3 regions of the Pantoea sp. X-Soil-YNGN-785 genome follow, and region 2 is predicted to be linked to each of the others. Evidence: predicted binding sites of a transcription regulator. Region 2 holds the regulator's gene; each other region holds the start of a gene.
The links. The regulator sigma-54, encoded in region 2, starts transcription at its own class of promoters, with help from an activator protein. The targets are predictions, from matches to a motif close to GTTGGCACANNTTTCGCTNT.
Positions count from the first base shown of each region.

Region 1: a site for sigma-54 is predicted at 2,764-2,783, ahead of glnA (glutamate--ammonia ligase). Genes of this name have one in related genera too.
Region 3: a site for sigma-54 is predicted at 1,622-1,641, ahead of AC6I8E_RS14195 (circularly permuted type 2 ATP-grasp protein). Genes of this name have one in related genera too.

Region 1 is NZ_AP035942.1:3,930,449-3,936,028, forward strand. It holds gene yihX (glucose-1-phosphatase) at 1-471, opposite strand, end outside; gene typA (ribosome-dependent GTPase TypA) at 671-2,494, opposite strand; gene glnA (glutamate--ammonia ligase) at 2,933-4,342, shown strand; gene glnL (nitrogen regulation protein NR(II)) at 4,481-5,530, shown strand; gene glnG (nitrogen regulation protein NR(I)) at 5,538-5,580, shown strand, end outside.
Region 2 is NZ_AP035942.1:429,707-435,286, forward strand. It holds gene rapZ (RNase adapter RapZ) at 1-430, opposite strand, end outside; gene ptsN (PTS IIA-like nitrogen regulatory protein PtsN) at 478-957, opposite strand; gene hpf (ribosome hibernation promoting factor) at 1,108-1,395, opposite strand; gene rpoN (RNA polymerase factor sigma-54) at 1,417-2,850, opposite strand; gene lptB (LPS export ABC transporter ATP-binding protein) at 2,899-3,624, opposite strand; gene lptA (lipopolysaccharide ABC transporter substrate-binding protein LptA) at 3,630-4,181, opposite strand; gene lptC (LPS export ABC transporter periplasmic protein LptC) at 4,156-4,728, opposite strand; gene kdsC (3-deoxy-manno-octulosonate-8-phosphatase KdsC) at 4,725-5,291, opposite strand; gene kdsD (arabinose-5-phosphate isomerase KdsD) at 5,305-5,580, opposite strand, start outside.
Region 3 is NZ_AP035942.1:3,057,698-3,063,277, reverse strand. It holds gene AC6I8E_RS14200 (alpha-E domain-containing protein) at 1-155, opposite strand, end outside; gene AC6I8E_RS14195 (circularly permuted type 2 ATP-grasp protein) at 149-1,585, opposite strand; gene AC6I8E_RS14190 (hypothetical protein) at 1,764-1,886, shown strand; gene oxlT (oxalate/formate MFS antiporter) at 2,414-3,688, opposite strand; gene AC6I8E_RS14180 (contact-dependent growth inhibition system immunity protein) at 4,143-4,439, opposite strand; gene AC6I8E_RS14175 (RNase A-like domain-containing protein) at 4,447-5,268, opposite strand.

The DNA of each region.
Region 1 (5,580 bases), 470 kb from region 2:
AGTCACACCCTCCGCGTCCAGCACATGCTGATAAATCCGGGCTTCCGGTTTACGCATACCCAGCTCCTGCGAGAGATAGAGTTTGTCAGCTGCCTGCTGTACGTCGGGATACTGCGTCGGCCAGAATTCACAATGCAGCTTATTAGTGTTAGAGAGAATCACCACCCGATGACCTTCAAGCCGCAGCCGATTCATCAGCGCCAGGGTTTCAGGACGCACATCTACGAAGACCGCCTGCCAGCCAGCAGTAAACTGTTCATAACTCAGCGCTATTGCCAGCTTTTCACACAGCGCCAGCGCGAAGTCTTCATCGCTGAGTTCTCCACGTTCGTGTTGTTCAAACGCTTCATCCATCTGGAAATGGCTTTGCAGCGAGGCCAGCGGCACACGGCTAAGGTCACTCCAGACACCCAGCACGCGGTTAAAGTCGATATCAATAATCACGTTGCCCAAATCAAAGATATACAGCATGGTGTGTCTCCTTCTGTTCCCTGGAGTATTCACTCTAGCGGCAAAAGTGCAGGCTGAACAGGCACGCGTGGAGAGAAAAGCGTAAACGCCAGAAGGTGGATAGAACGCACCCAGATATTTACTGGCCCGACTGGAGAAGCCGGAATTTCAGGCAAAAAAAAGCCCCGCATGCGGGGCTTTTTATCAGTTAAAGGCGCACTTATGCGTCTTTAGGACCACGTGAAGCACGTTTACGGTCGTTTTCAGTCAGGTGACGTTTACGGATACGCACTGACAGTGGTGTTACTTCTACCAGTTCGTCATCATCGATGAACTCGATAGCCTGTTCCAGCGTCATTTTCTGCGGTGGAACCAGCGTCGTTGCTTCATCAGTACCGGAAGCACGCATGTTGGTCAGCTTCTTACCGGTCAGACAGTTTACGGTCAGGTCGTTAGAACGGCTGTGAATACCGATGATCTGGCCTTCATAGACTTCTGCACCGTGACCCAGGAACAGCTTACCGCGATCCTGCAGACCGAACAGGGCGAACGCGACGGCTTTACCCTGACCGTTAGAGATCAGTACGCCGTTCTGACGCTGGCCCACTTCGCCTGGACGAATATCGTCGTAGTGGCTGAAGGTAGAGTAGAGCAGACCGGTACCGGACGTCATGGTCATGAATTCGTTACGGAAGCCAATCAGGCCACGGCTTGGGATGACGTAGTCGAGACGTACGCGGCCTTTGCCATCCGGATCCATGTTTTTCAGATCGCCTTTACGCTCACCCATGGCTTGCATAACGGAACCCTGATGCGTCTCTTCGATATCCAGCGTAACGTTCTCAAATGGCTCTTGTTTACGGCCATCGATTTCACGGAAGATAACTTTCGGACGGGATACCGCCAGCTCGAAACCTTCACGACGCATGTTTTCGATCAGGACTGACAGGTGAAGTTCACCACGACCTGATACGCGGAAGGCGTCAGAATCTTCAGTTTCTTCAACACGCAGTGCTACGTTGTGAACCAGTTCTTTGTTCAGACGCTCAAGGATCTGACGTGAAGTCACGTACTTACCTTCTTTACCGCAGAACGGTGAGGTGTTGACGTTAAAGAACATGGTTACAGTTGGTTCATCGACGCTCAGTGCTGGCAGCGCTTCCACATTCTGCGTGTCACAGATAGTGTCGGAGATGTTCAGCTCGCCCAGACCGGTGATAGCAATGATATCGCCCGCTTCTGCCAGATCGCTATCGATACGCTCAAGACCCAGATGAGTCAGGACTTTACCGACTTTAGCGTTACGGGTTTTGCCTTCGCTATCGATGATAGTGACTTGCTGGTTAGGCTTAACTTTACCGCGCTTGATACGGCCGATGCCGATCACGCCCAGGTAGTTGTTGTAGTCCAGCTGAGAGATTTGCATCTGCAGTGGGGCATCAGCCTCAACCTGCGGAGGCGCAACGTGATCAACGATAGCCTGATACAGCGGGGTCATATCGTCAGCCATGTCGGTGTGCTCAAGACCCGCAATACCATTCAGCGCAGAGGCGAAAATGATAGGGAAGTCGAGCTGCTCGTCAGTGGCATCCAGGTTTACGAACAGGTCAAATACCTGATCCACAACCCAATCCGGACGCGCACCAGGGCGGTCTACTTTGTTGATAACCACAATCGGCTTCAGACCATGCGCGAACGCTTTTTTGGTCACGAAGCGGGTTTGCGGCATAGGGCCATCCATCGCATCTACAACCAGCAGCACCGAGTCCACCATGGACATGACGCGCTCAACTTCACCACCGAAGTCGGCATGTCCTGGGGTATCAACGATGTTGATACGGTAGTCATTCCACTTAATGGCGGTGTTTTTTGCGAGGATGGTAATCCCACGCTCTTTCTCCAAATCATTGGAGTCCATCACGCGCTCGGTTGCTTCGGTACGGGCATCAAAAGTACCGGATTGTTGCAGCAGTTTGTCAACCAGGGTGGTCTTTCCATGGTCAACGTGCGCGATGATGGCGATGTTACGCAAATTTTCGATCACAGCTTTGCCTCAGGCATTAGAAATAGCGCGGTATTGTACACGGATTAAGCGGAAGACTGAACAGGATCACACTTTTCACTGAAAGTTTATTGCATCGGCGCAAATTTGCCCTGTTCCCGGTGCAGAAAATGCACTAAGTTGGTCCTGCGCACCAAAATAGTGCCAATAAATCACCATTAAGCACCACATTGGTGCACTAAGACCATCGTGGTGCAGGCGCTTTATGACAAAAAGGTGCATCACAAGGCGATTTAAGCAACATCAAAAAAGTTGGCACAGAATTCGCTTTATCTAAATCAAGCGTAAACGCCAGACAGATGTCGGTTGAAGAGCGTGCCGGGTGAAGTTGGTCAGGGAGGTGTTTTCCCGCAATGGATTCCGGAAACGACGTTTCCTCGCCATGTAGATAATGAAAGACCATTTCCAGGAGAGTTGAGTATGTCCGCTGAACACGTTCTCTCGATGATGAACGAGCATGAAGTTAAGTTTGTTGACCTGCGTTTTACCGATACCAAAGGTAAAGAACAGCACGTTACGATCCCTGCTCACCAGGTTAACGCTGACTTCTTCGAAGAAGGCAAAATGTTCGATGGTTCGTCTATTGGCGGCTGGAAAGGCATTAACGAATCAGACATGGTGCTGATGCCTGACGCCACTACGGCAGTCATGGATCCTTTCTTCGAAGATTCTACGCTGATCATCCGTTGTGACATTCTTGAGCCAGGCACCATGCAGGGCTACGATCGCGATCCACGCTCTATCGCCAAGCGCGCTGAAGATTACCTGCGCTCTTCCGGCATCGCGGACACCGTGCTGTTTGGACCAGAACCCGAATTCTTCCTGTTCGATGACATCCGTTTCGGTTCATCAACGTCCGGCTCACATGTGGCTATCGACGATATCGAAGCGGCATGGAACACCGGTAAAGAGTACGAAGGCGGTAACAAAGGTCACCGTCCGGGTCTGAAAGGCGGCTACTTCCCGGTTCCACCGGTTGACTCATCACAGGACATCCGTTCTGCCATGTGTCTGACCATGGAGCAGATGGGTCTGGTTGTTGAAGCGCATCACCACGAAGTGGCGACCGCAGGTCAGAACGAAGTGGCAACCCGCTTCAATACTATGACCAAAAAAGCGGACGAAATTCAGATCTACAAATATGTCGTTCACAACGTTGCGCACGCTTACGGCAAAACGGCGACCTTTATGCCGAAGCCAATGTTTGGCGACAACGGTTCAGGCATGCACTGCCACATGTCACTCTCTAAAGGTGGCCAGAACCTGTTTGCCGGCGATAAGTACGGCGGCCTGTCTGAAATGGCGCTGTTCTACATCGGCGGTATCATTAAGCACGCGAAAGCGATCAACGCCCTGGCGAACCCGACAACCAACTCTTACAAGCGTCTGGTCCCGGGTTATGAAGCACCAGTTATGCTGGCTTACTCTGCCCGTAACCGTTCTGCCTCAATCCGTATCCCGGTTGTTGCCAGCCCGAAAGCCCGTCGTATCGAAGCGCGCTTCCCGGATCCAGCCGCTAACCCATACCTGGCGTTCACCGCGCTGCTGATGGCTGGCCTGGATGGCATCATCAACAAAATCCATCCTGGTGACGCGATGGATAAGAACCTGTATGACCTGCCACCGGAAGAAGAAGCTGAGATTCCAAAAGTTGCAGGCTCACTGGAAGAAGCGCTGAATGCACTGAACGAAGACCGCGAGTTCCTGACCCGTGGCGGTGTATTCACAGACGAATCGATCGATGCTTACATCGAACTGCGTAAAGCAGAGATGGATCGCGTTCGCATGACGCCACACCCGGTTGAGTTCGAGCTTTACTACAGCGTTTAACTGGTCAGACGTTTTTGTTGCCGTGGAAACTTTTAGCCCATCTTCGGATGGGCTTTTTTCTCCGCGAATTCACCGTTCATTCGCCCTCTTTTCGGCTTAAAGACTAAAATGCACCTGACTGGTGCAGAGGAACGTTGTATGGCAACTGGCTCTCTGCCCGATGCAGGGCAGATTCTCAACGCGTTAATCAACAGTATTTTGTTAGTGGATAACGATCTGGTTATTCATTACGCCAATCCGGCGGCGCAGCAATTACTGGCGCAAAGCTCACGCAAATTGTTCGGCACACCATTACCGGAATTAACCGGCTACTTTTCGCTGAATATTGAGGTGATGCGCGAGAGTCTTGAGGCTGGCCAGGGATTTACTGACAGTGAGGTCACGCTGGTGGTAGATGGTCGCGCACATATTATGTCGCTGACCGCCCAGCGGTTACCCGATGGCTTAATCCTGATGGAAATGGCGCCGATGGATAATCAGCGTCGCCTCAGTCAGGAGCAGTTACAGCACGCGCAGCAGGTCGCCGCTCGCGATCTGGTTCGCGGTCTGGCCCATGAGATTAAAAATCCGCTGGGCGGATTACGCGGCGCGGCACAGCTTCTATCCCGCGCCCTGCCCGATCCGTCACTGAATGAATACACCAAAGTGATTATTGAACAGGCCGACCGGTTGCGAAATCTGGTAGATCGTCTGTTAGGACCGCAGCAGCCAGGCATGCACATCACGCAGAGCATTCATCAGGTGGCCGAACGGGTGGTCAATCTGGTGTCGATGGAGCTGCCGGAGAATGTTTCGCTGGTCAGGGATTACGACCCCAGCCTGCCGGAACTGCCGCATGACCCCGACCAGATTGAACAGGTGCTGCTTAACGTAGTTCGCAACGCACTTCAGGCGCTGGGCGACGACGGTGGCACCATTGTTATCCGCACCCGCACTGCTTTCCAGTTGACGCTGCACGGCACGCGTTATCGCCTGGTGGCACGTATTGATATTGAAGATGATGGCCCCGGCATTCCGGCCCAGCTGCAGGATACGCTGTTTTATCCGATGGTCAGCGGACGTGAAGGCGGAACCGGTTTAGGCCTCTCCATCGCCCGTAGCCTGATTGATCAACATTCAGGAAAAATAGAATTTAACAGTTGGCCGGGACACACCGAATTTTCGGTTTACCTGCCTATTCGCCAGTGAGGTTTCTATGCAACGAGGGATAGTCTGGATCGTCGATGACGATAGCTCCA
Region 2 (5,580 bases):
GCTCATGTACCGACATCTCTGAGGTGTCGATGATCAAATCGGCACGCGAACGCAGCGGCTCCAGCAGATCGCTCTCTTCATCGATAGCGCTCTCCAGCGACAGATTTTTGCTGGAGAGGGGATGCAGACGGCGCGTATCGCTGTAACGACGAATCAGGGTATTGCGATCGGCGTCGAGAAACAGCAGCTGAGGTGAAAATGTGTCAGGCAGATTATTCAGCGCGGTTTCAAAAATTTCCGGGGATTCAGGCATGTTACGCACGTCGATGCTGACCGCCGCCGAAATATTGCGTTCCGCCAGCGAATTGGCCAATTCAGGCAGCAGCACGACCGGCAGGTTATCAACGCAGTAGAATCCCATATCTTCCAGCGCACGGAGCGCCACTGACTTCCCCGAGCCTGAACGACCGCTAACGATCATCAGCACCATGACCTTCTCTCCCGTTTTAAAACCGGCACCGGGCCGGTAAAGACGCGTTACTGCTCTGTCTGGACTTCCGTAATAATGGCATAGAGTTCTTCATCACTCTGCGCAGCACGCAGGCGACGGCAAACCGTTTTATCTGCCAGACGTTTTGCCACCAGTGAAAGGGTGTGCAGGTGTGTTTTGCACTGGTCAGCCGGAACCAGCAATGCAAACAGTAGGTCGACCGGCTGGTTGTCGACGGCATCAAACGCAATCGGCTGCTCGAGGCTGATAAATACCCCAACCGCACGCAGCGTATCCTCTTCCAGCTTGCCGTGAGGAATGGCTATTCCGTTACCAATACCGGTACTGCCCATGCGTTCGCGGGTCAGAATCGCTTCGAAAAGCGTCTGGTGCGGCAGGTTGAGCTGCTTAGCGGCCAGTTCGCTGATGATTTCCAGCGCACGTTTTTTGCTCTGGCAGTGTACGCCGCTGCGGGTGCAGTCTGGCGAAAGCACTGTGCTCAATTCCAGTGTAAGGTCGTTGTTCATTATCGTTTCACTTGCGTGTTCACCAGGCCATTCACCACCAGCGCGCTGATATGTGCGACAAACGGCGCTTGCTCAGATGACAAAACGGGGCGGATTATCCGCCCCATCCTGTCGGCTCTGCGCGGCAGGCGCGCGTAGCTAGCGTGAAGGTTAGTGTTTTTTCAGTTTATCTTTGTGTTTTGTCAGCTGACGGGCCAGTTTATCGATCAGCCCGTCAATTGCCGCATACATATCTTCCGCTTCCGACGTGGCGTGCAGCTCGCCACCGTTCACGTGGAGTGTTGCGTCAGCCACCTGCGTGACTTTCTCAACCTTCAGGACAATATAGACCTGATTGATATGTTCAAAATAGTGTTCCAGTTTGGCAAATTTACCGCTGACGAATTCACGTAAAGGTGGCGTGATTTCAACATGTTGCCCGGTCAGGTTCAGCTGCATAGGTCTTCCTTCTCATTTCTTTCAAACCAGCTGTTTACGCTGGTTCGATGGCGGGATGGATAAAGACTCACGATATTTGGCGACGGTACGCCGTGCCACCATGATCCCCTGATCAGATAACATGGAGGTCAGTTTACTGTCGCTCAAGGGTTTGGCTGGATTTTCCGCCGAAATTAATTTCTTCACCAGAGCACGGATCGCGGTAGAGGAGGCTTCACCGCCACCTTCCGTATTAACGTGGCTGGAGAAAAAGTACTTCAGTTCAAAAATGCCACGCGGGCTGTGCAGATACTTCTGCGTGGTCACACGGGAAATGGTCGATTCGTGCATCTCAACAGCCTGGGCGATATCGGCCAGCACCATCGGACGCATAAATTCTTCACCCTGCTCAAAGAACGCCTGCTGCTGCTCAACAATACAGCGCGTGACTTTAAGCAGCGTGTCATTGCGGCTTTCCAGACTCTTAATCAGCCAGCGCGCTTCCTGCAGATTACTGCGAATGAACTGGCTGTCGCTGTCATTGCGCGTTGCACCGCCCATTGCCGCATAGTGCTGGTTGATTTTCAGACGAGGCACGCTGTCGGCATTGAGCTCAACCGTCCAGCGGTTGCCGACCTTACGCACCAGCACATCGGGGATAACATATTCCGGCTCGCCGGTGTTGATGGACTGACCCGGCCGCGGGTCCAGCGACTGAATCAGCAGCATCGCCTCTTTCAGCACCTCTTCTTTGAGGCGCGTGACGCGCATCAGGCTACGGAAGTCGTGATTGGCCAGCAGGTCGAGATGTTCGCTGACAATCAGGCGTGCTTCAGTCAGCATCGGCGTTTCTGGCGCATACTGGGAGAGCTGAACCAGCAGACAGTCACGCAAATCGCGTGCGCCCACACCGATCGGGTCAAAGCGCTGGATGCGTTTCAGCACCGCCTCAACCTCATCCGCTTCAAGCTCATCATTGCCGATGCTGTCGAGGATCTCCTCAAGCGAGACGGTGAGATATCCGGTGTCATCGATAGCATCGACGATAGAGGTCGCAATCGCGCGGTCGGTATCGCTGAAAGGCGTCAATTCGACCTGCCACATCAGGTAATCCTGCAGTGACTGCGTGGTTTCGCCCTGATAGACCGGCAACTCATCATCCTGATAATCGGTACCGGTGCCGGAAGGGGTGCCAGCGGTGTAGATTTCATCCCAGGTGGCATCCAGCGGCAGCTCATCAGGCATCTCTTTCTGCTCAAGCGCTTCACGGGTATCCAGCGCTTCGGCTTCTGACGATTCCCGGGAGTCAATCTCGTCATGCAGATCGGTCTGCTCAAGCAGGGGATTACTTTCCAGTGCAAGCTGTAACTCCTGCTGGAGTTCAAGCGTGGAGAGTTGCAGCAGACGAATCGCCTGCTGCAATTGTGGAGTCATTGCCAGCTGTTGGCTGAACCTGAGTTGTAAACCTTGCTTCATAGACAGGATGGTAGTTCCCAGGTAAACATCGGTATTAACGACACCTTATCAGAGTCTGAACTCTTCACCCAAATAAACCCGCTTAACCTGCTCATCCGCAAGAATTTCATTGGGTGTACCATGCGCAATCAGGTGGCCCTGGCTGACGATATAGGCCCGCTCACAGACCGCTAACGTTTCGCGCACGTTATGGTCGGTAATCAAAACGCCGAGGCCGCTGTCACGCAGATGCTCAATGATCTTCTTGATGTCGATAACGGAAATAGGGTCAACACCGGCAAAAGGTTCATCCAGCAGAATAAACTTAGGATTGGCAGCCAGCGCGCGGGCAATCTCAACACGACGTCGTTCACCACCCGACAGTGCCTGACCCATGCTGTCACGCAGGTGCTCGATGTGGAACTCTTCCATCAGCTCACGGGCGCGATCCTGGCGTTGCTCTTCGGTGAGGTCATCACGGATCTGCAGTACCGCCATCAGGTTATCGTAGACGCTGAGGCGACGGAAGATCGATGCCTCCTGCGGCAGATAACCGATGCCGCGACGCGCACGCGCATGCAGCGGCAGGATACTGATGTCTTCATCATCAATGACAATGCGGCCAGCGTCACGCGGCACAATGCCCACCACCATGTAAAAGGTGGTGGTTTTACCGGCTCCGTTCGGACCCAGCAGGCCGACAATCTCGCCGGATTTTACCTGCAGGCTGACATCTTCTACCACGCGACGGCCTTTATATGCCTTCGCCAGGTTTTCTGCGATTAATGTGGCCATAGCTATCAGTTACTCTTCTTTCCGCTGTTGGACGAACCTTTATCCTGAAGTTGCGACGGCACCAGTACGGTCGTGACGCGCTTGTTCTGGCCCTGACTGTAAGCCTGCATTTTCTGCTCTTTCACCAGATAGGTAATACGATCGCCTTTGATGTTGCTGTCCTGCTGCTCTATGAACGCATTGCCGGTCAGTTCAACGAAATCGTTGGCCAGTTCGTAGTGCAGTTTAGCGGCATGGCCCTGAACCGGCTTGCCGCTGTCCTGCATCTGATAGAAAGTGGCGGGATTACCGTAGGCGTCAACGATGGTTTTCTTGCTGTCGCCGCCCGGACGGGTCACCACGACTTTATCGGCCGTGATTTTGATAGAGCCCTGCGTCACGATGACATTGCCGGTAAAGGTCGCGACATTGCCCTGCAAATCCAGCGCCTGATTCTGCGAGTCAATATTGACGGGTTTGTCCGAGTCACCGGTCAGGGCCAGCGCCGGAACGCTGGTTGCCAGTAACATGCTGGCCAGTAAAATCTTCAGGCTATTTTTGTTCATTTTGAATTTCATAAGAGGTTTTGACCTTCTCGATTAACTCGGCGTTTTTTGTCCGTAAATTGCCGCGCATTTTCATGCCGGTGGAGTTAAAGCTGCGGCCATACAATGTCACCTGGTCATCAGAGGTAACGTCCTGAGTGACAAGGTTAATCTGTGCATTATCGGTTTTGATCCGCTCAAGCTGGGAATCCTGCGTCAGCGTATTCAGCTCAACATGGCCATACAGATAAAGCATACGATCTTTGGTGAGCTTTGCTTTATCTGCGCGTAACGTCCAGGTAGGAATTTTATTCTCATCAAAGGTGGTCATTACCGGATTGTCGAACCAGCTCAGCTCGTCATCCGAGAAATAGGTCACTTTGTCAGAGACCAGTTTATAGGACAGCGCGCCCTGCGGGTTATACACCACAGTGTGAGAATCATCACTGGTATAGGTCGGCGACTGACTATCCGTCCCGACTGGCGTGCCATCGCCATCCTGGTTGGTAAGATTCCAGCCGATCAAAACCAGTGCAATCAAGGTCAGAATCAGCGTTATCCAACGCCTGCTTTTACTCATACTGATTGCCCTTTGGCATCCTCAAATTTGTTCTGCGCCATTAAGATCAGGTCACATACTTCGCGTACCGCGCCGCGTCCACCCGCAATCCGCGTAACATACTGCGCGCGCGGCAACAGGATCGGATGTGCATCCGCTACCGCCACGCTTAATCCCACTTTCGCCATCACCGGCCAGTCGATCAGGTCGTCACCGATATAGGCGACCTGATCATCAGAGAGAGACAGTTTATCCAGAAGTTCACGATAGGCCAAAAGCTTATCCGATTGTCCCTGATAAAGATGGCGGATGCCGAGCGTTTTGCAGCGATCTTCCATCAGACGGGCATTGCGGCCAGTAATAATAGCCACTTCCACATCGGCGGTCAGCAAACAGCGTACACCGTAACCATCCCGCACGTTGAAGGCTTTCAGCTCTTCACCCTTGTTTCCCATGTAGATCACCCCGTCGGACATGACGCCATCGACGTCGCAGATCAGCAGACGAATGTTGCTGGCGCGCGCCATGACGTCAGCACTGACCGGTCCATAGCAGGTGTCAATCGTGGGCGTTACCTGTTGCATTTTTTTTTCCTGTTCAGACTACGCCAGCGCGCAGCATGTCATGCATATGTACCACACCGAGCAGATGGTCGTCATCGGCCACCAGAATCGAGGTAATGTTTTTGGTCTGCATCAGGTTCAGGGCTTCAACCGCCAGCATATTTGGCCGGACGCGGATGCCACCTGGCGTCATCACTTCCCCGATGGTGGCGCGCTGAAAATCGATGCCCATATCAAAGATGCGGCGCAGGTCACCATCGGTAAAGATACCTTCAATTTTCATCAGACCGTCGACGATAACCGTCAGGCC
Region 3 (5,580 bases), 1.3 Mb from region 2:
GTCAGATTGAGCGGTACCAGCAGATCATGCGTACCCCCGTTACGGATTGGCATCATCGACAGCTTGTTGGTGACGTCCAGCACCCGGGCGATATTTTCTGCCCGCTCCAGATAGCGGGCCATCCAATAGAGTTCACTGGCTGTCCGGCTCAGCATAGATCATCCTCCAGTACCCAGGTGTCCTTGGTTCCGCCGCCCTGAGATGAATTGACGACCAGCGATCCTTCCGTCAACGCGACGCGGGTAAGCCCGCCAGGCACCAGCCGGATCTCCGCGCCACTGAGCGCAAAGGGCCGGAGATCGATATGACGTGGTGCCAGGCCGTCGTTGACAAACGTGGGACAGGTGGACAATGCCAGCGTGTTTTGCGCGATGTAATTCTGCGGACGCGCCAGCAACAGGTCACGGAAGTGGGCGAGCTCAGCTTTGCTCGCGGCGGGGCCAATCAACATGCCGTAACCGCCAGCGCCGTGAACTTCTTTCACCACCATTTTTTCGAGGTTTGCCAGCACATACGACAGCTCATTTTTATGCCTGCACTGCCAGGTTGGGACGTTGTTGAGGATCGGTTTTTCCTGCAGATAAAAGCGCACCATATCCGGTACGTAGGGGTAGATAGATTTGTCATCAGCCACACCCGTGCCGATGGCATTTGCCAGGACAACATTGCCAGCCCGATAAACTGACAGCAGTCCTGGTACGCCGAGCATGGAGTCCGGGCGGAATGCCAGCGGATCGAGGAAGGCGTCGTCAACCCGACGATAGATCACATGTACTCTGCATGGCCCGGCCGTCGTGCGCATGAACAGCATGCCATCCTTCACGAACAGATCGGCGCTTTCAACCAGTTCCACGCCCATTTGCTGAGCCAGGAAGCTGTGTTCGAAGTAAGCGCTGTTAAAGCGGCCTGGAGTCAATACTACCACGGTGGGATCGTTGACGGGTGAGCTTTCGCGCAGCGTTTGCAGCAGATGCGATGGGTAGCGTTCTACGGGCGCAATGCGTTGCTGTGCAAACAGTTCCGGATAGAGCCGCATCATCATCTTACGGTTCTCCAGCATATAGGAGACGCCGGAGGGGGTACGCAGGTTATCTTCCAGGACGTAATATTCGCCATCACTGTTGCGCACCATATCCACGCCGATAATGTGTGCGTAGATGTTACGGTGGAGATCAACACCCTGCATACAGGGCTGATACTGTTCGTTAGCCAGAACCTGTTCTGCCGGAATGACGCCCGCTTTCAGAATATGTTGTTCATGGTAGATATCGTAGAGAAAGGCATTGAGCGCCTGCACACGCTGACGAATGCCGGCATCGAGCATGGCCCACTCGGCGGCCGGGATAATACGTGGCACGCTGTCGAACGGGATCAACCGTTCAGCGCCATTATCGTCATCGTAGACATTGAAGGTAATCCCTACCCGGTGAAACAGGAGGGCGGCTTCTTCCCGCTTGCGCTGTACCGCCTGGTGATCGGCCTGCTGCAGCCATTGCCAGTAGGCGGCGTAGTGGTCACGGTGTTCACCTTCAGCCAGAAGCATCTCATCAAAAAAGGGTGAAGCGGAGAGATTGATATTCAGCATCGTCACCTCGCAGACGTTAAAGGCTGTCACTCTATCCAAGCATAAAGTGTGCCAGCCTCAGAAGAAGCGGAACGGTGCAACGCCGTGATAGTGCAAGGGTTAAAGCACTTTTTTGGTGCAGGCGCAGAGCAGCAATGTCTTAATATGGCGCTTAGTCTTTCGTGGTGAAAAAACGGTCATGGTTAAGGCGTCTTTAGCCCATGAATGCTGTCGCTCAGACGGTAACGGTAAAATGGGGGATTTTATCGAGCTGCCGGGTGTGCTCGGGCTGGTGAATCTGGAAAAAGTTATCGCCGCGTAGCCGGATGTCTATCTGGTCAGCGGCGCCAGGACGCCGAAAGCGGGCGATCCGCTACCCGCCGGTTAAGTGCTGGGCGCGCAGACTACTGCAGAACAGGCGAGTGCCAGCCTGAAGCCGCACTGGCGCGTAAAGGCATCAGCACGCTGAAAGCGGTTGAAGCCGGTCGCAGTTTTGGCATCTGGTACCATTTCCCCTGTAACGTGCTGGCCGTGCAGTTCTTCGCCAGGATGTTTTATCTGCAGAAGTTTGCCGATCCCGATGCGTAGCAAACACAAAAAAACTATAAACCGTTCCTTGCCGTCGAACCGACCGGCACTTACTGGACAAAATAAAAGGGACTTTGCCCCGACTGCCGGGGCGTTTTAATTCACGGAGAGAAGAGAATGAAGATCAGCGGATGGTCACTGTCTCCGCTATCGAACAGAGTCTTAACGATGCGCCCGGAGTTCTGACAGGCGAAGTATTTTCAATGGCAATACACGCAGTCGGGGGACGCTGTTTTAAGCGCTTTATTCACTACCTGATAATCAGCGTGAAAGAGTATCTTGCGCCTGCATAAATCGCGCACGCCAGGGCTTGAGAACCCACAACGCCAGACCAGCGGTGATGAAGTCGAAGGTAATCGCGCAGCCAGAGACCAGGTGCCAGTTATGGGTGTGCTGATACATCAGCGCCGCCAGCGGACCACCAAAAATTGCGCCGATACCCTGCGAGATATAGAGCCAGCCATAGTTCGCTGAAGCATTTTCACTGCCAAAGGTGTCAGTCAGTGTGGAGGGGAACAGTGAGAAGATTTCGCCCCAGCCAAAGAACACAACGCCTGAAAGCAGTACGAAGAGCAACGGATCTTCGCGGCAGGCAAGCCACAGCGTCATCGCTACACCTTCCAGCGCGAAGGCAATAAACATGGTATTTTCGCGGCCGTAGCGGTCAGAAATAAAACCAAATAGGGGACGCGTTAATCCGTTAGTGAAACGATCAATGGTCAGCGCAAGCGGAAGGGCGGCCATACCGAAAATTACCGCCTTGCTGATGCCGAAGTCTTCGGCAAAAATCGCCATCTGCGAAGTCACCATCAGCCCTGAAGTCGACATCATGGTCATCATCATGAACATCAGCCAGAACAACGGCTGGCGCAGCATTTCCCCGGATTTAAACTGGCGCTGGCCCAGCACGGGAGACGGTGTTTTGCTGACCGGTATCATCCTGCTGGTTTCAGGCAGTCTCAGGTTCTGGCTGGCGAGAAGACCCGCAGCGGCGAAGATGAGTCCAAATGTCGTCATCGTCTGTTCCAGCCCGTAGCTATTAAGAGAAATAGAAATCGGGAAGGTGGTGAAAATGGCCCCCATGCCGTAGCCCGCCGCCACGGTTCCGGCGGCAAAGCCGCGCTGCTGTGGAAACCACTTCATCACCAGCCCCACCACGCCGATGTAAACAATACCCGTCCCCAGTCCGCCAAGGCAGCCATAGGCCAGATACAGTGAGGTCAGGCTGTTGACCCGGGCAGCGATCACCCAGCTGAAACCCGCCATCAGTGTACCGATGGAGATCAGCAGACGTGGTCCAAAGCGCTCGACCAGCCGACCCTGAAAAGGTGAGAAAAAGGTCTGCAGAATAATCAGCAGCGAGAATGTGACCTGAAGTTCCGCCAGCCCGACGCCGAGTTTAGCAATCATCGGTTTGGTCAACAGCGTCCAGACATATTGCGGGCTGGAAATGGCTGCCATGCAAAGTAATCCAAGCAGAAGCTGTACCCACTTGCTATGTTTCGCTATTACTACCGGTTCACTTATCGAGGTCATTGTCTGTCTCCATAATTACGCTTTGCTCTGCTTAACCACTTTTTTGTCGTCGCACCTATTCAAACCATTGCCTTCAAATGCTCCTTCTCCGAAACCATCCCGATACGCGGATATGTACGTAAAGCGATAAAGCAGGATGTGTGCCAATTTAAAAAAATGATTAAATTCAATTAGTAATGGAATTACGGGCGGAATAAATGTGATGAGGTGTAAAAAATGAGTGCGCTGAGATGGTGCGTAGGAGATGGTTGATTGCCAGTCAGAAAGGCCATCGGGTACATTCTGATATTCGAGGTGATGCAGCGAAAGGCGTTATTGGAAAAAGATGACCAGGCGTTTGAAATGTTCGAATTGAGGACACAAAAAAGCCCGCAAAGCTTTCACCTTGCGGGCTCTCAGGACTTCGATGATGGTTCTGGTAACCATCAACCAGGAAAATATCCTCTCGGAAACCTCATTTCTCTGACGAGACCTGACGTACTGTCATCAGGAATTCATGAGCAGTGGTTTCCCAAAGTTCAGGCGAAAAATCAAACCCGTATCGTTTCCTGAACTCCTCTTCGACACCGTCACCATAGGCGGAGATAAAATCATCAACTTCTTCGGCGAGATCTTTGAGCATCCAGTCTGGTACTGACTTTTTGAATAGCCGTACTATGCCTTCGACCGTATCCTCGCCATCATTGATGATGTCCGCGTCCTGGTTGAAATAACCGAAAATAAGTTGGTCAAGGAAGTGGAATTTTTGCATTTTGTACCTATAGATCCGGGAATGCTGTGAGAATGTAATAGGGTTTGCCGTTATATTGCTGAAACTCGATAACAATTCTCACATTTGTCATGACTATTCGCTGGTTACTCCCGCGCCGGAAACCGTAGCCAATTGCTTTGCCAGATGCATTTCGAATAGTTAACCTGGCTCCCTGTCTGCCTCCGCCAAGGACCGATTTTATAACGTCCCGATTAGCAAAAATCGCTTTCGATATGGCTTCTTCGGCTATCTGCACGTTGGTAAAGGTAGTGGAATACTGCAAACGCTTATTGGCTTCAAAGCGGGATAATAGTTCTGCATCGCTTTTGCCAACATGTGTGGAAAGCGTATGCCCGCCGGGTTTCAACCCTGTTACTGACTCATGCTCAGTAAGTTTAATACGGCCAGCTCTTACTGCTGCTACACGACTTGCGCCGATGCCAAGTGCAAATCCTAGTGGAACAGCGATATCGACAGTCAGGCCGATTTTCATCGCCGTATCTTCATCTGCTCCAAAGGATTTAGCAATTGCTGTTGCTGCCTCGTATGTTGCTGTGCGAGTGTCTCTACCCACAATGAGCTGATTTGCAGCTGCGTGAATGCTATCGAGACTATGTGCGCCGACAACTACACATCCTGCTTTTGTTAATCCGGTAGGTTCAGGTGCGATACACAGAGCGGTGGCGCCTGCAAGCTCAAGTGAACCCATGACAAGCCCTAGCCCTCCGAGAAGGCGGTTACTCATCGTTTCCGCCTCTGTCACTGTCTTATCAGAGAGTGCGGCAGCAAGCTGAACAGGGGACATCGCGATCTTTATGCCATCATCCATAATGTGACCTTATGTGTTTAAAAGGCAAACAGCATAATTGTATGCTTTTTTCAGGTGCAGCCAACCATTTCAGTGCCATAAATTAAGTTAGTGAAAGCTATTCATTTCTCACAGGTGGTTGAAAGGAGCTGGCGCTGGATAAACAGGAGAAAATGCTGAAATGATGTGGCAGCGGCAAAAAGTAAATTGGATCACACGGTGCGGCGTTTACCGAACTTGCAGATCCTAATTGGCAGTCAGCCCTGCGAAAAGTGAGCCCGTAGCTGCTATGTTTCATTAACTTGCGTATATGTCGTGAAAAGCTTTCTCCGA